DNA from 2 places in the Streptomyces sp. NPDC050674 genome. Region 2 is predicted to be linked to the other one. Evidence: predicted binding sites of a transcription regulator. Region 2 holds the regulator's gene; the other holds the start of a gene.
The links. The regulator HrcA, encoded in region 2, represses chaperone genes, less so after heat shock. The targets are predictions, from matches to a motif close to TTNGCACTCNGNNNNNCNGAGTGCNAA.
Positions count from the first base shown of each region.

Region 1 (10,783 bases), on a different contig from region 2:
CGGGCCAGCCGCAGCTGGGCCGTGCGGTAGATCGCGGCGGCCATCCGGCCCAGCGCCTGCCCGTCCTGGTGCCGGTGCTTGCGCACCCCCACGTCCACCTGGGCGAGGGCGTCCAGGCCCGCCAGGTGCAGGGCGTCGACCAGCATGCCCAGCTCCACGCCGTAGCCGACGGGGAAGGGCAGCTGCTCCAGCAGGGAGCGGCGGGCCGCGTACTCGCCGCCGAGCGGCTGCACGAAGCCGGCCAGCTGCGGCCAGTGCATGTTGAGCAACGGGCGCGCCATCAGCTCGGTGACCCGGCCGCCCTGCCCGGAGGCGCCGTCCAGCGGACGGTCGTACATGGCCTTCACCAGGGCCACGTCCGGCTCGGTGAGCAGCGGGCCGACGATCCCGGAGACGAAGTCGGACGAGAAGTCCCTCAGGTCCGCGTCGACGAAGCAGACGACGTCCCCGCGGGTGACCAGCAGCGAGCGCCACAGCACCTCGCCCTTGCCGGGCACGGCGGGCAGGCGCGGGAGTATCGCGTCCCGGTGCACCACCCGCGCGCCCGCGGCGGCGGCCACCTCGGACGTGCGGTCGGTGGAGCCCGAGTCGACGACCACCAGCTCGTCGACGAGCGGGACCTGCCGCATCAGGTCATGGCGGATGACGGCGACGATGTCACCGACCGTCGCCTCCTCGTTGAGCGCGGGCAGCACCACGCTGACCGTCTGGCCCGTGCGCTGCTTGGCGGCCAGGATCTGGTGGAGCGGACGATCGTTCGCGGACCAGGAACGGGTGCTCAGCCAGCGCTCGACTTCTTCCAGCACCGTGGCGGCTCCTCTGCGTACTCTCGGCGGGACGGGTTGTGATCCATCTCGCGGTTCGGACGGCTATCTCAACTGTCCTGGTCGTCGGTTACAGTCTTGAACAACGCGGATGACCATCGCATGTCCGGGGGTCACCCGCCGCCTACAACCACATACAGCTCATCCAGAGGGGCAGAGGGAAACGGCCCGATGAAGCCCCGGCAACCCTCCAGTCGGTACTCGTAGGTCACTGTCGACCGCGTCGCGAGGCTCCCGGCTAGGGAAGGTGCCAAATCCGTCTCACGGCGAAACGCGTCGTGAGGAAGATGAGGAAGGGCCTCGCCTCACATGGCTGTGCAGACTGTTGCAAGCACCACTGACTCCACCGTAGACCTCGGTCCCGCCGCCGCGCTGAGCTGCCGCGAGTGCGGTCACCGCGTGCCCCTCGGCCCGGTCTTCGCCTGCGAGGAGTGTTTCGGCCCGCTGGAGATCGCCTACGACTTCTCGGCCTACGACACCGAAGAGCTCCGCAAGCGCATCGAAGCGGGTCCCGCGAACATCTGGCGCTACGCCCCGCTGCTGCCGGTCCCGGCCGACGTGGCGGACAAGCCGAACATCAACCCGGGCTGGACCAAGCTCGTCAAGGCCGACAACCTCGCCCGCGCGCTGGGCGTCGACGCCGGCAAGCTCTTCGTCAAGGACGACTCCGGCAACCCGACGCACTCCTTCAAGGACCGGGTCGTCGCCCAGGCCCTGGAGGCCGCCCGCGCCTTCGGCTTCACCACCCTCTCCTGCTCCTCCACCGGCAACCTCGCCGGTGCGGTGGGCGCCGCCGCGGCCCGCGCCGGCTTCCGCTCCTGCGTGTTCATCCCGCACGACCTGGAGCAGGGCAAGGTCGTCATGGCGGCGGTCTACGGCGGCGAGCTCGTGGGCATCGAGGGCAACTACGACGACGTGAACCGCTTCTGCTCCGAGCTGATCGGCGACCCGGCCGGCGAGGGCTGGGGCTTCGTCAACGTCAACCTGCGGCCGTACTACGCCGAGGGCTCCAAGACGCTGGCGTACGAGATCTGCGAGCAGCTCGGCTGGCAGCTGCCGGACCAGCTCGTGGTGCCGATCGCCTCCGGCTCGCAGCTGACGAAGATCGACAAGGGGCTCCAGGAGCTGATCAAGCTCGGTCTGGTCGAGGACAAGCCGTACAAGATCTTCGGCGCGCAGGCGCTCGGCTGTTCGCCGGTGTCCACGGCGTTCAAGGCCGGGCACGACGTGGTGCGCCCGCAGAAGCCGGACACCATCGCCAAGTCCCTGGCCATCGGCAATCCGGCGGACGGGCCCTACGTGCTGGACATCGCGCGGCGGACCGGTGGTGCGGTGGAGGACGTGGACGACGAGCAGGTCGTCGAGGCGATCAAGCTGCTCGCGCGGACCGAGGGGATCTTCGCGGAGACCGCCGGTGGGGTGACGGTGGGTGTCACCAAGAAGCTGATCGAGAGCGGGCTGCTGGATCCGTCGAAGACGACGGTGGTGCTCAACACCGGGGACGGTCTCAAGACGCTGGACGCGGTGGCGGGGACGGGGCTGACCGCGACCATTCGTCCCAGCCTGGAGTCGTTCCGGGAAGCGGGCCTCGTCTGACCGTCGTTCGCTGCGGGCCGGTGGGGGCCGGTCGCGCCCACGCGGCGGAGCCGCAGATCGAGACAGCCCCGCGCCCCTGAGGGCGCGCCCCAGCCGTAGCTCACAAAGAACCGGAGGACATGTCCGATGAGCGTCACCGTCCGCATCCCCACCATCCTGCGTACCTACACCGGCGGGCAGGCCGAGGTCGCCGCCGAGGGGGCGAACCTCGGTGAGGTCATCGCCGATCTGGAGAAGAACCACACCGGGATCGCCGCCCGCGTGCTGGACGACCAGGGCAAGCTGCGCCGGTTCGTCAACGTCTACGTGAACGACGACGACGTGCGGTTCGAGCAGGGGCTGGAGACGGCCACGCCCGACGGTGCCGGAGTGTCGATCATTCCCGCCGTCGCCGGCGGCTGAACCGGTCGGACGGCCCGATTATTACCTTCGGTAACGGCCGTCACCCAGAGTTCATCGAATTGCCCCTTCCGTGAGAGAAGCGGAAGGGGCAATTCTGTGTGGTTGAGCGGGGTACAGTTGGGGAACGCGATCCCGATCCCTTGATCGGAATCCTGAATTCCTGCCGCGAGCCCGACAAGATGTAGCCAAAGTGTGCGCGTCTTTCGCGGCTTTTGTTCTTTTTGTGTGGCCCGACTTGACCCGAATTCGGGCGAATTCTCCCTACATTCCGGATCCTGCGCGTCCGGAATTCTCGTCCGATTGACCTGTTGCAGACGGCAGTTGGACAGATACATTCAGCCGCGGTCGACGCGTTCCGGCGCACGCCCCCAACCGTGGGGGGTGAGGTCTGACCCGGATCCGCGAAGTGTGGATCTGTGCAAGGGCCAGTAATAGGGGAGTTAGGCATGGCTCAGGGCACCGTCAAGTGGTTCAACGCGGAGAAGGGGTACGGCTTCATCGCGGTCGACGGTGGTGCGGATGTTTTCGTCCACTACAGCGCGATTCAGATGGACGGCTACCGCACCCTTGAAGAGGGCCAGCGGGTCGAGTTCGAGATCTCGCAGGGTCAGAAGGGACCGCAGGCCGACATGGTTCGCGTCTCTGCCTGAACGCGCACCACGACCACCGCTCAAGCGACCGGTCTTCTCAGAAGGGCCCGTACCCCCCGGGGTGCGGGCCCTTCGGCCTGTTCGCACGCCCTGTCGGTCCCTGTTCGCGGGTGGCTGACGCCCCGGCCCAGTCCCCGGGAGGCGCTTGCACTCGCAGGGGTCGAGTGCTAATCATTGCGTTAGCACTCTGAAGGTGAGAGTGACAACGTAAGGACCGGGTCGGTGAGGCCCACGGACCGGATGGGGCAAGGAACCAACCGGTCGGGGCCGTCCGTCGCGGGCGCGGGCGCGGTCCGAAGTAATCACCCCCAGTCCTGGAGGGACCACTTCACATGGCCAAGATCATCGCGTTCGACGAGGAGGCGCGGCGCGGCCTCGAGCGCGGCATGAACCAGCTCGCGGACGCCGTCAAGGTGACGCTCGGCCCCAAGGGCCGCAACGTCGTCCTCGAGAAGAAGTGGGGCGCGCCCACGATCACCAACGATGGTGTCTCCATCGCCAAGGAGATCGAGCTCGAGGACCCGTACGAGAAGATCGGCGCCGAGCTGGTCAAGGAAGTCGCCAAGAAGACGGACGACGTCGCCGGTGACGGTACGACCACCGCGACCGTGCTCGCCCAGGCCCTGGTCAAGGAGGGTCTGCGCAACGTAGCCGCCGGCGCCAACCCGATGGCCCTCAAGCGGGGCATCGAGCGTGCCGTCGAGGCCGTCTCCGCCGCCCTGCTGGAGCAGGCGAAGGACGTCGAGACCAAGGAGCAGATCGCCTCCACGGCCTCCATCTCCGCCGCCGACACCCAGATCGGCGAGCTCATCGCCGAGGCGATGGACAAGGTCGGCAAGGAAGGCGTCATCACCGTCGAGGAGTCCCAGACCTTCGGTCTTGAGCTGGAGCTCACCGAGGGTATGCGCTTCGACAAGGGCTACATCTCGGCGTACTTCGCCACCGACATGGAGCGTATGGAGGCCGTCCTCGACGACCCGTACATCCTGATCGCGAACTCCAAGATCTCCAACGTCAAGGACCTGCTCCCGCTCCTGGAGAAGGTCATGCAGTCGGGCAAGCCGCTGCTGATCATCGCCGAGGACGTCGAGGGCGAGGCTCTGTCGACGCTGGTCGTCAACAAGATCCGCGGCACCTTCAAGTCCGTCGCCGTCAAGGCCCCGGGCTTCGGCGACCGCCGCAAGGCCATGCTGCAGGACATCGGCATCCTCACCGGCGGCGAGGTGATCTCCGAGGAGGTCGGCCTCAAGCTGGAGAACGCCACGATCGACCTCCTGGGCAAGGCCCGCAAGGTCGTCATCACCAAGGACGAGACCACCATCGTCGACGGTGCCGGCTCCGCCGACCAGGTCCAGGGTCGCGTGAACCAGATCCGCGCCGAGATCGAGAACAGCGACTCGGACTACGACCGCGAGAAGCTCCAGGAGCGCCTGGCGAAGCTCGCCGGCGGTGTCGCGGTCATCAAGGCCGGTGCCGCCACCGAGGTGGAGCTCAAGGAGCGCAAGCACCGCATCGAGGACGCCGTGCGCAACGCCAAGGCGGCCGTCGAGGAGGGCATCGTCGCCGGTGGTGGCGTGGCCCTGCTCCAGGCCTCCTCGGTCTTCGAGAAGCTGGACCTCGAGGGTGACGAGCAGACCGGCGCCAACGCCGTGAAGCTGGCCCTGGAGGCCCCGCTCAAGCAGATCGCCGTCAACGGTGGCCTCGAGGGTGGCGTCATCGTCGAGAAGGTGCGCAACCTGCCCGTCGGTCACGGCCTGAACGCCGCGACCGGTGAGTACGTCGACATGATCGCCGAGGGCATCATCGACCCGGCGAAGGTGACGCGCTCCGCGCTCCAGAACGCCGCGTCGATCGCCGCGCTGTTCCTCACCACCGAGGCCGTCATCGCCGACAAGCCGGAGAAGGCCGCCGCGCCGGCCGGCGGCGGCATGCCGGGCGGTGACATGGACTTCTGATCGACCTGAAGGTTGATCAACGTCCTGACGAGGGCGGTACTCCCTGTTCCGACAGGGGGTGCCGCCCTCGGGCGTGTCCGGGGTGCGGCCCCTGTGGCGTGTCCGGGATGCGGCCGGTGATGTGACCGGGGTCATGCCGGGGGCGGGATGGCCGCGCGGCGCGGGGTGGTTGACGCCTGTGTCCTATGCGTATGCACATACCGTCCGGTACCCCCAAGGGAGCCCCACGTGACCGTCGCCGCCTCCGCTTCCCGCGCCGCCGCCATCCTGTCCCGGCCCGTATCGCTGGGCGGTCTGACCGTCCCGAACCGGATCGCGATGGCGCCGATGACCCGCATGTTCTCCCCGGGCGGCGTGCCCGGCGAGGACGTCGTCTCGTACTACGCGCGCCGCGCCGCCGCCGGGGTCGGCCTGATCGTCACCGAGGGCACCTACGTCGGCCACGAGTCGGCCGGGCAGAGCGACCGTGTGCCGCGGTTCCACGGCGAGGAGCAGCTCGCGGGCTGGGCGAAGGTCGCCGACGCGGTGCACGCCGCCGGCGGCACGATCGTGCCGCAGCTGTGGCACATCGGCATGGTCCGCAACCAGGGCGAGCCGCCCGTCGCCGACGCCCCCGCCGTCGGCCCCTCCGGCCTGCGCATCGGTGCGACGGAGCCCACCGGCAAGGCCATGACGCAGGCCGACATCGACGCCGTCATCGGCGCGTTCGCCGAGGCCGCGGCCGCGGCCGAGCGCATCGGCTTCGACGGTGTGGAGATCCACGGCGCCCACGGCTACCTGCTGGACCAGTTCCTCTGGGAGGGCACCAACCGCCGCACCGACGCCTACGGCGGCGACCGGGTCGCCCGCGCCAAGTTCTCGGAGGAGATCGTCGCGGCCGTCCGCGAGGCCGTCTCCGCCGACTTCCCCATCATCTTCCGCTACTCCCAGTGGAAGCAGGAGGCCTACGACGCCCGCCTCGCCGAGACCCCCGAGGAGCTGGAGTCCATCCTGACCCCGCTCGCGGCGGCCGGTGTCGACGCCTTCCACGCCTCCACCCGCCGCTACTGGGCCCCCGAGTTCGACGACTCGGACCTCAACCTGGCCGGCTGGACCAAGAAGCTCACCGGCAAGCCCGCCATCACCGTCGGCTCGGTCGGCCTCACCGGCGACTTCATCAAGGCCTTCCAGGGCGAGGGCGCCGAAGTGGGCGACCTCGACAACCTCCTGGACCGCTTCGAGCGCGACGAGTTCGACATGGTCGCCGTCGGCCGCGCCCTGCTCCAGGACCCCGAGTGGGCCCGCAAGGTGCTCGACGGCCGCTTCGAGGACCTGGCGCCGTACGACCCGGCGGCGCTGAAGACCCTCAGCTGACCCGCCTCCTCACGGGGTGCCTGGATCTGCTTGCGCCGGTCGAGGAGACTGACCGGACGCTTGTTCGCCAGCCCCCGTGAGGAGATTCCCAGATGACGACGACCGACTCCCGCCCCTCGGCGGACGGCCCGTCCGAGCAGCCCGGCCCGGTGGTGCGCACCACCGCCGGAGCGGTACGCGGACGGAGGGAAGAAGGCCTCGCCGTCTTCCGTGGCATCCCCTTCGCCGCACCCCCGGTGGGCGAGGCCCGCTTCCAGGCGCCGCGCCCCGCCCCCGCCTGGGACGGCATACGCGAGGCGTACGCCTTCGGCCCGCCGCCCCCGCAGGATCTCGGCCTCATGGGCGGCCCGGGTCTGATCGACGTGCCCCAGGGCGACGACTGGCTCACGGTCAACGTCTGGACCCCCGAGCCCGACCCGGACGCGCGCCGCCCGGTGATGGTGTGGATCTACGGCGGCGCCTACAAGCTCGGCCACTCCGGCAGCCCCGGCTACGACGCCCGGCGCATCGCGGCCGACGGCGACCTCGTCGTCGTGTCCCTCAACTACCGGGTCGGCATGGAGGGTTTCGCGCACATCGAGGGCGCGCCCGCCAACCGCGGACTGCTCGACCAGGTGGCCGCGCTGGAGTGGGTGCGGGAGAACATCGAGTCCTTCGGCGGTGACCCCGCGCGGGTGACGGTCTTCGGCGAGTCGGCCGGGGCCGGTTCCATCGCCTCCCTGCTCGCCATGCCGCGCGCGGCCGGACTGTTCCGGCGGGCGATCGCGCAGAGCGTGCCGGGCACGTTCTTCTCCGACGCCCTGGCCCGGGACATCGGCATGGCCCTCGCCGCGGAGCTGGGCCTGCGTCCCACGGTCGCCGACCTGGCGACGATCGCCCCGCGCAAGCTGACCTCGGCGGGCGAGACGCTCGGCCCGAAGATGCCCCAGCACATCGACCGCTGGGGCCAGGCGGCACCGACGGTCACACCGTTCTCGCCGGTCGTGGACGGCGAGGTGCTGCCGGCCACGCCCTGGCAGGCGCTGGCGGCCGGTTCGGCGAGGGACGTCGACCTCCTCGTCGGCCACAACCGCGACGAGTACCGCCTCTTCATCGCCATGGCGGGCCGGCTGGGACGGATCACCGACGAGCAGGCCGCCTCGGCCCTGCGTCTGTTCGCCCCCGGACCCGACGGCGAACAGGCCTACCGCGCGGCCTTCCCGGAGGCCTCCCCCTCGGAGCTCTACGAACGCGTCCAGACGGACTGGCTGTTCAGCATGCCCTCCCTGCACCTGGCCGAGGCGCAGCGCGCGGGCGGCGGCAGCACGCACCTCTACGAACTGACCTGGCCGGCCCCGGGCAACGGCGGCGCGCTCGGCGCCTGCCACGGCCTGGACATCCCGCTGCTGTTCGGCACGTACGGGGCGGATCTGGGGCTGCTGCTGTTCGCGGGCGCGGAGCCGTCCGCCGAGGCGCTCTCGCTGTCCTCCCGCTTCCGCGCGTCCTGGACGTCCTTCGCGAGGTCGGGGGACCCGGGCTGGCCGGCGTACGACGACGCGGAGCGGCTGGTGCGGGTGCTGGACGCCGAGCCGGTGGTCACGGCCTATCCGGAGGAGCGGTCGCGGCGGCTGTGGGAGGGGTATGAGTTCCTGCCCCTGCCACTGCTGTAGGGCCTACAGGTTGCCCATCGGCTCGATGTCGATCCGCAGGGGCGTCCCCCACACCCGCAGCACCTCGTAGTCGGTGAACTCGTGCACCAGCCGGTACGCCATGGCGGCCCGGGGCGCTTTGCGCTGAGCGGCGATGAACAGCTCCGCCTCGCGGCGGTCCCGGCGCGGGGTGCCGCACAGCTGCCAGGTCTGGCCGTTCCACAGCTCCGCCAGCCAGCGCTGCTGGGGCTGCGGGCGGTCGCCGCGGACGCCGTAGCGGGACTGGACGGGTTCGGTGGGCTGGTGCTGGGGCGCGGGCCCGTTGAACTCGTTGCGGCGGGCGGCCCTGCGGCGCGTCTCGCACAGCAGGCACCGGTCGGGGGCGCTCTCGTCGACCGGGCCGGTGGGGTGCTCGGGGCAGCGCGTGGTCGGGGCCGCGGTGCTGACGCTGTCCTCCAGCAGGTCCAGGGCACGCTTCAGGTCGGCCTTGACCTCGTGCAGCTTGGCGTCCGGGGTGTCGGAGCCGAGGGCTTCCCCGTGCTCACCGAGAAGACGGAGGGCACGGCCTAGAGCGGTGAGCTGGGCGTGGTTCATGGGTCCATTGTCGTCAGTCGGCGTAGTCGTGGCGTCGTCGGGACATCGCCGCGCGGATCCCGGCCGCGTGGGCGTGGACCGTGGGGGCGGACACGGGTGCGGGTGGTTGTGCGGGGGTGCGTTCGCCCCGGCAGGCGCTGCAACGCCCCCCTGGCAGGGTTTCCGGTCGTCCCGGGGCGCCGCAGTTCGCGCACTCCAGGACCCGTAGGGGTGGGCGTGGGGCGGGTGGGGGCGGGAGTTTTCCGGTCAGGCGGTTGCGGACCAGGGCCGCGGCGTGGTGGACGGGCGTCGGCAGGCCGGCGGTGAGGGCACGCAGTACGTCGTCCTCCGAGGCGCCCCGCTCGAACCAGGCCGTCACGAGTGGGGCGAGGTCCGCGCAGTCGCTCTGGGAGAGGGACAGGACGGGGGCTGTGCGGCCGAGGGCGGCCAGGAGGATGTGGGCGCGGGAGCGAGTGGGGCGTGCTGCCTGCCGCGGTACGTCGCCGCGGGTGAAGGCGGTCCACCAGTCGTCATCCCGGGCGGCGCGCGACCACCACGAACGGGTGATCCATCGGGAGCTGCCGTCGTCGGCCGTGATGCACTCCCGACCACGCCGTAGATGCCCTGCCTGCTGGATGCGGTTGAGGGCGGTGCCCAGGGCGCACTGTCCGTAGGGGAGCTGTTTGGCCAGCGTCTTCACGGAGATGTCGGCGCCGTCGGGGAGCCGGTCCAGGTAGGCGGCGATGGCGGCTTCGCGGGGTGGGAGGTGGGCGAAGTCGTGCTTTGTGCGCGGGGGTTGGCCGGGGGTCGTGCGTTTGCCGTAGCCGGGGTTGGCCATGGGGTGCGCGGACGGGATGGCGGCACTAAAGTTGGCGTCAGCCATGGGATCGCTGTCCGATCTCGATGGTTAAGCCCCCGCAGGTGTTGGCGCACCGGGCGGGGGCTGTTGCTTGTCCAGGAACGTTAGAGGCAGGTGACTGTCCGTGGCAAGCCGAACGCGTCAAGTCAACACGCGGGGTGGGAGGGCGGGTTGAGGCCCTCCACCCGTTCCTTGAAAAGAGAGCTCGAAGCCCGGGTCCCGAAGCTCAGGCCGTCTCGTCCTTGAGGTTCTCGACGAAAGCGGACCAGGCGGCGGCCCGGAACACGAGCTTCGGGCCGTGGGGGGTCTTCGAGTCGCGGACGGGGATGACATCGGGGAGTGCCTGGGTGACTTCCAGGCAGTTGTCGCCGCTCCCGCCGCTGTAGCTGGACTTGTACCACTCAGGCATTTTCCTCATGGTCGTAATCCTGCGTCATTGCCTCGAGCAGGGCCAGAGACTCCTTGGGCGAGAGTGCGGAGGCCGCGAGGAACTCGTAGTAGAAGCGGTACTCCGCAACGATGGCGGGATCGTCGTCCAGTCGCCCGGTGCCCACGCCTTCCAGGTACGCCAACGGAGGCGCGTCGGCGAAGTCCATCAGCTTGACGCACCCTTGCATGGCAGGGTGCGCCCCCGCATCGAACGGCAGCACCTGCACGATGGACCGGCTGCGGCGGGCCAGGTCGGTGATGTGTCGCAGAGCTTCGGCCATGACATCCGGCCCACCTGTCACCCGGCGCAACGCCGACTCGTCAATCACGGCCCACAACAAGGGCTTTGTTGGATCGTCGAGGATGTGGGTCCGTTCCATGCGGGCGGCCACCCTCTTCTCGATCTCCTCGTCCGGCGCCGTCGGCTGATACGCGCGGCACACTGCCCGGGTGTAGGCGGGGGTCTGGAGCAGGCCGGGGATCAGCATCGATGCGAACTCCCTGATGGCCGTGG
Region 1 covers NZ_JBFAIG010000010.1:113,017-123,799, reverse strand. Annotated here, with positions in the region: gene AB0I06_RS18425 (glucosyl-3-phosphoglycerate synthase) at 1-806, opposite strand, end outside; SAM riboswitch class I at 963-1,118, shown strand; gene thrC (threonine synthase) at 1,134-2,420, shown strand; gene AB0I06_RS18415 (MoaD/ThiS family protein) at 2,547-2,822, shown strand; gene AB0I06_RS18410 (cold-shock protein) at 3,269-3,472, shown strand; gene groL (chaperonin GroEL) at 3,805-5,427, shown strand; gene AB0I06_RS18400 (NADH:flavin oxidoreductase) at 5,656-6,780, shown strand; gene AB0I06_RS18395 (carboxylesterase family protein) at 6,873-8,429, shown strand; gene AB0I06_RS18390 (hypothetical protein) at 8,433-9,002, opposite strand; gene AB0I06_RS18385 (hypothetical protein) at 9,016-9,819, opposite strand; gene AB0I06_RS18380 (DUF397 domain-containing protein) at 10,067-10,258, opposite strand; gene AB0I06_RS18375 (helix-turn-helix transcriptional regulator) at 10,242-10,783, opposite strand, start outside.
Region 1: groL (chaperonin GroEL) is a predicted target of HrcA. The motif match lies at 3,652-3,678, and genes of this name have one in related genera.

Region 2 (10,783 bases):
CGGGGCGGTCGCCGGGGGCCGGGCGTGAGGTGCTGTCGGAGGAGGACCGGCGGGTCGAGCGGATCCTGCTGGAGCTGCGGCTTCGGGAGGGGGTGCCGTTGTCGCTGCTGCGGGAGGAGGGGCTGGCGGCCTCGCGCAGTGCGCTGTCGGACGGGCTTTTGGAGAAGGACCCGTACGACGAAGGGCGGGCCGTGCTCACACTGCGGGGGCGGTTGCTGGCGGACGGGGTTGTACGAGACCTCGTGGACTGAGGTGCTCGGGGTGGGGGCTGCGCCCACCCGTGCCGCCCTCAGCGGCACGCATGCCCGCAGCTGGGTGTGGCTGTGGCGCCGTGTCCGCAGCCGAGAGCAGCTACGGCGCCGTGACGAAGTCGATCAGTTCCTCGACCCGGCCCAGCAGCTCCGGCTCCAGGTCCTTGTACGAGTGGACCCCCGACAGGATCCGCTGCCAGGCCGCGCCCGTGTTCTCCGGCCAGCCCAGCGCCCTGCACACGCCCGTCTTCCAGTCCTGGCCGCGCGGGACGCGGGGCCAGGAGCCGATGCCCAGGGACGACGGCTTCACCGCCTCCCAGATGTCGATGTACGGGTGGCCCACGACCAGGGCGTGGTCGCTGGTGACGGCGTGGGCGATGCGCCACTCCTTCGAACCCGGGACCAGGTGGTCCACCAGGACGCCGAGGCGGGCGTCCGGGCCGGGGGCGAAGCTCTCGACGATCGACGGCAGGTCGTCGACGCCCTCCAGGTACTCCACCACCACGCCCTCGATGCGCAGGTCGTCGCCCCACACCTTCTCGACCAGCTCGGCGTCGTGGCGGCCCTCGACGTAGATGCGGCCGGCGCGGGCCACGCGGGCGCGGGCGCCGGGGACGGCGACCGAACCGGAGGCCGTGCGGGTGGGACGCGCGGGACCGCCCGGCGCGGGGCGGACCAGGGTCACCACCCGGCCCTCCAGCAGGAAGCCGCCCGGCTCCATCGGGAACACCCGGTGCTTGCCGAAGCGGTCCTCCAGCGTCACCGTGCCCGCCTCGCAGCGGATCACCGCCCCGCAGAAGCCCGTCCCCGGCTCCTCCACCACCAGGCCCGGCTCCGCCGCGACCTCGGGGACCGGCTTCGGCTTCTTCCACGGCGGGGTCAGATCGGCGGAGTACTGGCGCATTCGAATGACGATAGGAGAAGGCGGACGGCGATCACCGCGACACGCCGAAACGCGCCGCCAGCGCGTCCCGTTGGGCCCGCACGAACGCCGCGTCCACCACCGCTCCGTGACCGGGCACGTACACCGCGTCCTCGCCGCCCAGGCCGAGCAGCCGGTCGAGGGCGGCAGGCCAGTGCGACGGCACCGCGTCGGGACCCGCCTGGGGCTCGCCGGACTCCTCGACCAGATCACCGCAGAACACCACCTCCGGATCACCGGGCACCAGCACCGCCAGGTCGTGCGCGGTGTGCCCCGGCCCGACGTTCGCCAGCAGCACCTGCCGGCCGCCGCCCAGGTCGAGCGTCCGCTCGCCGGAGACCGGATGGCCGGGCGGGACCAGCCGCAGCGACGCCTCCTCCGCCGTGGGCGCCGCCAGCCCGTTGCGGACCGCGTCCGCGCGCAGCTCCTCCCGGTCCCGCACCCGTGTCAGCACCGCGTCCACGCCCACCGCCCCGAACACCTCCGCGTCCGGGAACGCCGCCGCCCCGAAGACATGATCGAAGTGCGCATGGGTCAGCGCGAGATGTGTCACATGCTGCCCCGTGAGCGATCGCGCCTGGGCGCGCAGCTTCGCGCCCTCCGCGAGACTCGACCCCGCGTCGATCAGAAGGGCCGCGCCCTCCCCGGCGACCAGGCCCGCCGTGCAGTCCCACACCGGCAGCCGGCACCGCCCCACTCCGGCGGCCAGGCGCTCCCATCCGAGGTCTTCCCAAGTCACCGTCATGCGGCGACGCTAGCGGTGCGCCCCGTCCGGGCACGGCACCGCACGACCAGCCTTGCCGGGGGAGTACCCCACCGCCGTACACTGGGCCGGGGAATGCTGGCACTCGCACGCGCAGAGTGCCAGGCCGGACCGGCCGGGCAAGCAGGCGAAGACTTCTGGAGGTGTGCGCGATGCTCAGTGAACGCAGGCTCCAGGTGCTGCGCGCCATCGTCCAGGACTACGTCGGCACCGAGGAGCCGGTCGGCTCCAAGGCCCTCACCGAGCGGCACAACCTCGGCGTCTCCCCGGCGACCGTGCGCAACGACATGGCGGCCCTGGAGGACGAGGGGTACATCGCCCAGCCGCACACCAGCGCCGGGCGCATCCCCACCGACAAGGGCTACCGGCTGTTCGTCGACAAGCTCGCCGGCGTCAAGCCGATGACCGCGCCCGAGCGGCGCGCGATCCAGAACTTCCTGGAGGGCGCCGTCGACCTCGACGACGTCGTGGCGCGCACGGTACGGCTGCTCGCGCAGCTCACCCGCCAGGTCGCCGTCGTGCAGTACCCGTCGCTGACCCGCTCGACCGTGCGGCACGTGGAGTTGCTCTCCCTGGCGCCCGCGCGGGTGATGCTCGTGCTGATCACGGACACCGGGCGGGTCGAGCAGCGGGTGGTGGACTGCCCGGCGCCCTTCGGCGAGGCCTCGCTCGCGGATCTGCGCGCGCGCCTCAACAGCCGTGTGGCGAACCGCCGTTTCGCGGATGTGCCGAGTCTGGTGGAGGATCTCCCGGAGGCGTTCGAGCACGAGGACCGGGGTACGGTCTCCACGGTGCTCTCCACACTCCTGGAGACGCTCGTCGAGGAGAACGAGGAGCGGCTGATGATCGGCGGCACCGCCAATCTGACCCGCTTCGGTCATGACTTCCCCCTCACGATCCGGCCCGTGCTGGAGGCGCTGGAGGAGCAGGTCGTGCTCCTCAAGCTGCTCGGCGAGGCGAAGGATCCGGGCGTGACCGTACGGATCGGTCACGAGAACGCCCACGAAGGACTCAACTCCACGTCCGTCGTGTCGGTCGGCTACGGTTCGGGCGGCGAGGCAGTCGCCAAGCTCGGCGTGGTCGGACCGACCCGCATGGACTACCCGGGAACGATGGGAGCGGTACGCGCAGTGGCACGGTACGTCGGACAGATCCTGGCGGAGTCGTAGTGGCCACGGACTACTACGCCGTACTCGGCGTGCGCCGCGACGCGTCGCAGGAAGAGATCAAGAAGGCCTTCCGGCGGCTCGCCCGCGAGCTGCACCCGGACGTCAACCCCGATCCGAAGACCCAGGAGCGGTTCAAGGAGATCAACGCCGCTTACGAGGTGCTGTCGGACCCGCAGAAGAAGCAGGTCTACGACCTCGGCGGCGATCCGCTCTCGCAGTCCGGCGGCGCCGGCGCGGGCGGCTTCGGAGCCGGCGGCTTCGGGAACTTCTCGGACATCATGGACGCGTTCTTCGGCACGGCGTCGCAGCGCGGACCGCGCTCGCGCACCCGCCGCGGCCAGGACGCCATGATCCGCATCGAGATCGAGCTCGACGATGCCGCCTTCGGTACGACCAAGGACATCCAGGTCGACACGGCCGTCGTCTGCAACACCTGCAACGGCGAGGGCGCGGCCCCGGGCACCTCCGCCCAGACGTGTGACATGTGCCGCGGCCGCGGTGAGGTCTCGCAGGTCACCCGGTCCTTCCTGGGCCAGGTCATGACCTCGCGCCCCTGCCCCCAGTGCCAGGGCTTCGGCACGGTCGTGCCCACCCCGTGCCCCGAGTGCGCGGGCGACGGCCGCGTCCGGTCCCGCCGCACGCTCACGGTCAAGATCCCGGCCGGTGTGGACAACGGCACCCGCATCCAGCTCGCCGGCGAGGGCGAGGTCGGCCCCGGCGGTGGCCCGGCCGGTGACCTCTACGTCGAGATCCATGAACTGCCCCACGCGCAGTTCCAGCGCCGCGGCGACGACCTGCACTGCACGGTCACGCTCCCCATGACGGCGGCGGCCCTCGGCACCAAGGTGCCGCTGGAGACGCTGGACGGCATGGAGGAGGTCGACATCCGCCCGGGCACCCAGTCCGGCCAGTCGATCCCGCTGCACGGCCGGGGCGTCACACACCTGCGCGGCGGCGGACGCGGCGACCTCATCGTCCACGTCGAGGTCCAGACCCCGACCAAGCTCGACCCCGAGCAGGAACGCCTGCTGCGCGAGCTTTCCAAGCTCCGCGGCGAGGAACGGCCCACGGGGCAGTTCCAGCCCGGTCAGCAAGGGCTGTTCTCGCGGTTGAAGGACGCCTTCAACGGGCGCTGAGACCGGGCGTGCTTCTGGTCTATGCCAGTCGGCAGGCCGAGTTCGGAGTAGTGCGGAGGACGTGACAACATGCCGTCATGTCCTCCGCACTGACCGATCTCTTCCCCCACCCGATCGTGCAGGCCCCCATGGCGGGCGGCGTCTCCGTGCCGCAGCTCGCCGCCGCCGTGTGCGAAGCGGGCGGGCTCGGCTTCCTCGCCGCCGGGTACAAGACCGCCGACGGGATGTACCAGGAGATCAAGCAGATCCGGAGCCTCACCGGCAGGCCCTTCGGCGTCAACGTCTTCATGCCGCAGCCCGAGTACCCCGACCCCGCCGCCGTCGACGTCTACGCCCACCAGCTGGCCGGCGAGGCCACCTGGTACGAGACCGAGCTCGGCGATCCGGACAGCGGACGCGACGACGGCTTCGAGGCCAAGCTCGTGGTGCTGCGCGACAACCCGGTGCCGGTGGTGTCGTTCCACTTCGGTGTCCCGAGCCGTGAGGTCGTCGACACCCTGCACCGCGCCGGCAGTTTCGTGCTGGCCGCCGCGACCACCCCGGACGAGGCACGGGCCGTGGAGCGCGCGGGCGCGGACGCGGTGATCGCGCAGGGCGTCGAGGCCGGCGGTCACCAGGGCACCCACCGGGACATCCCCGAGACGGACGGGTCCGGCATGGGACTGCTGTCGCTGATCGCCCAGGTGCGCGAGGCCGTGAACATCCCGATCATCGCCGCGGGCGGCATCATGCGCGGCGGCCAGATCGCCGGAGTCCTCGCGGCGGGCGCGAGCGCGGCCCAGCTGGGCACCGCCTTCCTCGCCACGCACGAGTCGGGCGCGCACCCCCTGCACAAGCAGGCGCTGACCAACCCCCTGTTCGTGCGCACGGAGTTGACCCGGGCGTTCTCCGGCCGTCCGGCACGTGGCCTCGTCAACCGGTTCGTGCGCGAGCACGGCCCGTACGCGCCCGCCGCCTACCCCGAGATCCACCACCTCACCTCGCCGCTGCGCAAGGCCGCCGCCAAGGCCGGTGACGCGCAGGGCATGGCTCTGTGGGCCGGCCAGGGGCACCGGATGGCGCGGGAGCTCCCCGCCGGGCAGCTGGTCGAGGTGCTGGCCGGTGAACTGGCCGCCGCCCGTGCCGCGTTGACGGGCGGTGGCGTGCTGTGACCGCGCCGGTGTTCGTGGTCGAGCGCGTCGAGGCGGGCGGTGGCGGACGGTACGTCCTCGACGGGCCCGAGGGGCGGCACGCCGTCTCGGTGAAGCGGCTGCGCGCCGGTGAGGACGTCGTCCTCACGGACGGGGCCGGGCGCTGGGCGGACTGCGTCGTGCTCGACACCGAGGGCAAGGACCGGCTGATCCTGCAACTGGACGCGGTGCACGAGGAGCCGCCGGAGCAGCCGCGGCTCACCGTCGTCCAGGCGCTGCCCAAGGGCGACCGGGGGGAGCTGGCCGTCGAGACGATGACCGAGACCGGCGTCGACGCGATCGTGCCCTGGGCGGCGTCGCGCTGCATCACGCAATGGAAGGGCGAACGCGGGCAGAAGGCGCTGGGCAAGTGGCGCGCCACCGCCCGTGAGGCCGGCAAGCAGTCACGCCGGGTGCGCTTCCCGGAGGTGGCGGAGGCGGCCACGACCAAGCAGGTCGCCGCCCTGCTGGCCGGGGCGCGGTTCGCGGCCGTGCTGCACGAGAGCGGGGACACGCCGCTGGCCACGGCCGACCTGCCGGCCACCGGCGACATCGTGCTGGTCGTCGGGCCCGAGGGGGGCGTGGCGCCGGAGGAACTGGCGCTGTTCGAGGAGGCGGGGGCGAGGCCGTACCGCCTCGGGCGCAGTGTGCTGCGCACATCGACCGCCGGGACGGCCGCCGCGGCCGTGCTCCTGGCACGCACCGGACGTTGGTCCTGACCCCGTCCCGACCCCCTGGAGGCACCGTGGAACTCGCACAGGTACGTCTGCTCGTGACCGACTTCTCCGCCTGTTACCGCTTCTACGGCGAGGTCCTCGGCCTCAAACCGCAGTCGGGGGCGGCCCACGGGCCGTACGAGAAGTTCAGCCCCGCGGTCGGTTCCGCGGGGATCGCGTTGCAGGACCGGTCGATGATGGCCGAGGTGCTCGACGAGATGGGCGACACGGCGGCGGGCCACCGCTCCCTGGTCGTGCTGCGGGTGGACGGGCTGGACGCGTACTGCCAGGAGATCACCCTGCGCGGCGCCACGATCCTGCACGGCCCGGTACCCATGACCGACCGCATGCGGGTGGCCCATCTCAAGGACCCCGAGGGCAATGTGGTGGAGCTTCAGGAGTGGCTGCTGCTGCGCGGCTGACGCCTTTGCGCCCTACCGCGCGGCCCCCGACAGTGGCAGGCTCCCCTTCATGGGGGCTTCGATGAGTCATCTGCTGGGGCCGCGCGGGCGGCGCGTGGCGGTCGCTGCGACGTTCGCCGTGGTGGCGGTGGGCGGCGCGGTCGCCTGCGAGCCGGGCAGTGTGAGCGCCGCGTCCGTCGCCTACACCACCGACGAGACCGTGACCAAGGAGCTCAACCGGCAGAAGGCGGGCGTGCGGTGGCTCACCTGCACCGCCTCCTACGGGCAGAGCGGCACGAAGGCGTCACCCTCCGCGCGTGAGCGGACCGTGGCGACCGTCGACTGCGAGGGCGAGACCGACGACGGCAAGGACATCACCGTCGACGGCAAGGTCACCCACGCGGTGGACGGCGCCTGCGTACGCGGCGACATCACCGCCAAGGTGGACGGCAAGGTGTGGTTCGAGGTCGACGGACTCGGCGACTGCGACTCCACCAGCCCGCCCCCCGTCGGCGGGCCGCCGAACGGGCAGCCCGGGCCGACCGTCACGGTGACCGTCACCCAGACCATCTGGTGCGAGCGGTACCCGGACTGCCGCCCCGTCGAGGGCAAGTGATCCGAACCCTGTCCGCGCGGCGGCGTCCCTGCATAGGGTGATCGGGTGACATCGCCTGCTTACCTCCGGTTCCCCCATGTGCACGGTGACCTGGTCGCCTTCACCGCCGAGGACGACGTCTGGCTCGCTCCGCTCGGCGGCGGCCGGGCCTGGAGGGTCAGCGCCGACAACATGCCGGTGACCCAGCCCCGCATCTCGCCCGACGGCACCACGGTCGCCTGGACCTCCACGAGGGACGGCGCCCCCGAGGTGTTCATCGCCCCGGTGGACGGCGGTCCCGGCAAGCGGCTGACGTACTGGGGCAGTCTCAAGACCCAGGTGCGCGGCTGGACCGAGGACGGCCAGGTGCTGGCGATCAGCACCGAGGGCCAGGCGAGCCTGCGCCGCACCTGGGCGCGCGCCGTCCCGCTGGACGGCGGCCCGGCCACCACCCTGCCGTACGGGCCCGTCGGTGACGTGGCCCACGGCCCGCACACGGTGCTGCTGTCCGCGCCGATGGGGCGCGAGGCGGCCTGGTGGAAGCGCTACCGGGGCGGTACGGCGGGCAAGTTGTGGATCGACCCGGAGGGCGACGGGCAGTTCGTGCGGCTGCACGAGCAGCTCGACGGCAACATCGAGTACCCGCTGTGGGCGGGGGTGGGGGTCCCCCCTGTTCGAGCGGAGCCGAGAACTCGGGGGAGGATCGGGTTCCTCTCCGACCACGAGGGCACCGGAGCGCTCTACTCCTCCCTCGCCGACGGCTCCGACCTGCGCCGGCACACCCCGCTCGGAGGCTTCTACGCCCGGCACGCGGCGAGCGACGGCACCCGTGTCGTCTACTCCAGCGCCGGTGAACTGTGGGTGCTGGACGACCTGGAGGGCGCCGAGCCGCGGCGGCTGGAGGTGCGGCTGGGCGGCCAGCGCGCCGACCTCCAGCCCTTCCCGGTGAACGCCTCCCGGTGGTTCGGGTCGGCGTCCCCCGACCACACCGCGCGCGGCAGCGCCGTCGCCGTACGCGGCTGTGTGCACTGGGTCACCCACCGCTCCGGGCCGGCCCGCGCCCTGGCCGCGACGCCCGGGGTGCGGGCCCGGCTGCCGCGCACGTTCCGCGCGGACGGCGAGGAGTGGGTGGTGTGGGTGACGGACGCCGAGGGCGACGACGCCCTGGAGTTCGCGCCCGCCACCGGACTCGCCCCCGGGGCGACTCCGCGCAGGATCGCCGCAGGACAGCTCGGCCGGGTCCTCGACCTCGCCATGGCACCCGACGGCAGCCGGGCCGCGGTCGCCTGCCACGACGGGCGACTGCTGCTCGTGGAGCGGGAGACGGGCGAGGTGCGCGAGGTCGACCGCAGCGAGAACGGCGATGTGTCGGGGCCCGTCTTCTCGCCCGACTCGTCCTGGCTGGCCTGGTCCCACCCCGGCCCGCGGCCCCTGTGCCAGCTGAAACTCGCCAACACCACCGACCTGTCGGTCACCGAGGCCACCCCGCTGCGCTTCCAGGACTACGCGCCCGCGTTCACCATGGACGGCAAGCACCTCGCGTTCCTGTCGACCCGCTCCTTCGACCCGGTCTACGACGAACACGTCTTCGACCTGGCCTTCGTGGTCGGCGCCCGGCCGCACCTGATCACCCTCGCGGCCACCACGCCCTCCCCGTTCGGGCCGCAGCGGCACGGCCGGTCCTTCGAGACGCCCGACCGGGACGAGACCCCCGACAGCGAGGGCACTCCCACCACCCGCATCGACCTCGAAGGCCTCGCCGACCGCATCGTGCCCTTCCCGGTCGAGGCCGCCCGCTACTCGAACCTGCGCGCCGCCAAGGACGGCGTCCTGTGGCTGCGCCACCCGGTCACCGGCGTGCTCGGCGCGTCCCGGGCCACGCCCGACGACGCCGACCCCAAGTCCGAGCTGGAGCGCTACGACCTCGCCCAGCAGCGGGTGGAGCATCTGGCCGCCGACGCCGACCACTTCGCGGTCAGTGGGGACGGCAAGCGGGTGCTGCTGTGGACCGACGGACGGCTGAAGGTCGTCCCCAGCGACCGGCGCGCGTCGAGCGACGAGGACAGCGACACCAACATCACCGTCGACCTGAGCCGCGTCCGCCAGCTCGTCGACCCGGCGGCCGAGTGGCGTCAGATGTTCGACGAGAACGGCCGCATCATGCGGGACCACTTCTGGCGGCCCGACATGAGCGGCGTCGACTGGGACGGCGTCCTCGACCGCTACCGGCCGGTAGTCGAGCGCATCGCCACCCACGACGACCTGGTCGACCTGCTGTGGGAGGTGCAGGGCGAACTCGGCACCTCCCATGCCTACGTCATCCCGCGCGGCGGCCACGGCGGCGGCCCCCGCCAGGGCCTGCTCGGAGCCGACATCTCCCGCCACGAGGACGGCAGTTGGCGCGTCGACCGCATCCTGCCCTCCGAGACCTCCGACCCGGACGCCCGCAGTCCGCTGGCCGCGCCCGGCGTCGCGATCCGCCCCGGGGACGCCATCGTCGCGGTCGCGGGACAGCCGGTCGACCCGGTGACCGGCCCCGGCCCGCTGCTGATCGGCACGGCGAACAAGCCGGTCGAGCTGACCGTCTCCCCGTCCGGCGGCGGCGACCCCCGGCACGCCGTCGTCGTCCCGGTCGCGGACGAGGAACCCCTGCGCTACCACGCCTGGGTAGCCGACCGTCGCGCCTACGTCCACGAGACGTCGGGCGGCCGTCTCGGCTACCTCCACGTCCCGGACATGCAGGCGCCCGGCTGGGCCCAGATCCACCGGGACCTGCGCGTCGAGGTCGCCCGCGAGGGCCTGGTCGTCGACGTCCGCGAGAACCGCGGCGGCCACACCTCGCAGCTGGTCGTGGAGAAGCTGGCCCGCCGCATCGTCGGCTGGGCGGTGCCGCGCGGCATGCGCGCCTACAGCTACCCGGAGGACGCCCCGCGCGGCCCCGTCGTGGCCGTCGCCAACGAGTTCTCCGGTTCCGACGGCGACATCGTCAACGCGGCGATCAAGGCCCTGGGGCTCGGCCCGGTCGTCGGCACCCGCACCTGGGGCGGTGTCATCGGCATCGACAGCCGCTACCGCCTGGTCGACGGCACCCTGGTCACCCAGCCCAAGTACGCCTTCTGGCTGGAGGGCTACGAGTGGGGCGTGGAGAACCACGGGGTGGATCCGGACGTGGAGGTCCTGCAACGCCCGCAGGACCACGCGGCGGGGAGGGACACCCAACTGGACGAGGCCATCCGACTGGCACTGGAAGCGCTGGAGTCAGCACCCGCCAAAACGCCCCCGGTCCTGCCCACCTGAGGGACGCGGGGAACGGCGCGACCAGCCACAACGCACCCGCACCCGACGACGATACGATGCCCCAGTCGGACCGCACCGGCCCAACCCACGGAGGAGACATGGCAGGGGAGCCCCAGGAAGACTGCCTGTTCTGCAAGATCGTCGCAGGCACCGTCCCGGCGACGATCGTCCGCCGGACGGACACCACCATCGCGTTCCGCGACATCAACCCCCAGGCCCCCACCCACGTCCTGATCATCCCCAAGGCCCACTACGAGAACGCCGCCGCCCTCGCCGCCGCCGACCCGGCCCTCACCGCCGACGTGCTGCGCGAGGCCCAGGCCGTCGCCGACGAGGAGCAGCTCGACAGCTACCGCCTGGTCTT
Region 2 covers NZ_JBFAIG010000006.1:116,106-126,888, reverse strand. Annotated here, with positions in the region: gene hemW (radical SAM family heme chaperone HemW) at 1-251, shown strand, start outside; gene AB0I06_RS12635 (DUF3097 domain-containing protein) at 352-1,155, opposite strand; gene AB0I06_RS12630 (MBL fold metallo-hydrolase) at 1,187-1,918, opposite strand; gene hrcA (heat-inducible transcriptional repressor HrcA) at 2,089-3,105, shown strand; gene dnaJ (molecular chaperone DnaJ) at 3,105-4,241, shown strand; gene AB0I06_RS12615 (nitronate monooxygenase) at 4,319-5,392, shown strand; gene AB0I06_RS12610 (16S rRNA (uracil(1498)-N(3))-methyltransferase) at 5,389-6,129, shown strand; gene AB0I06_RS12605 (VOC family protein) at 6,156-6,548, shown strand; gene AB0I06_RS12600 (hypothetical protein) at 6,598-7,143, shown strand; gene AB0I06_RS12595 (S41 family peptidase) at 7,189-10,419, shown strand; gene AB0I06_RS12590 (histidine triad nucleotide-binding protein) at 10,518-10,783, shown strand, end outside.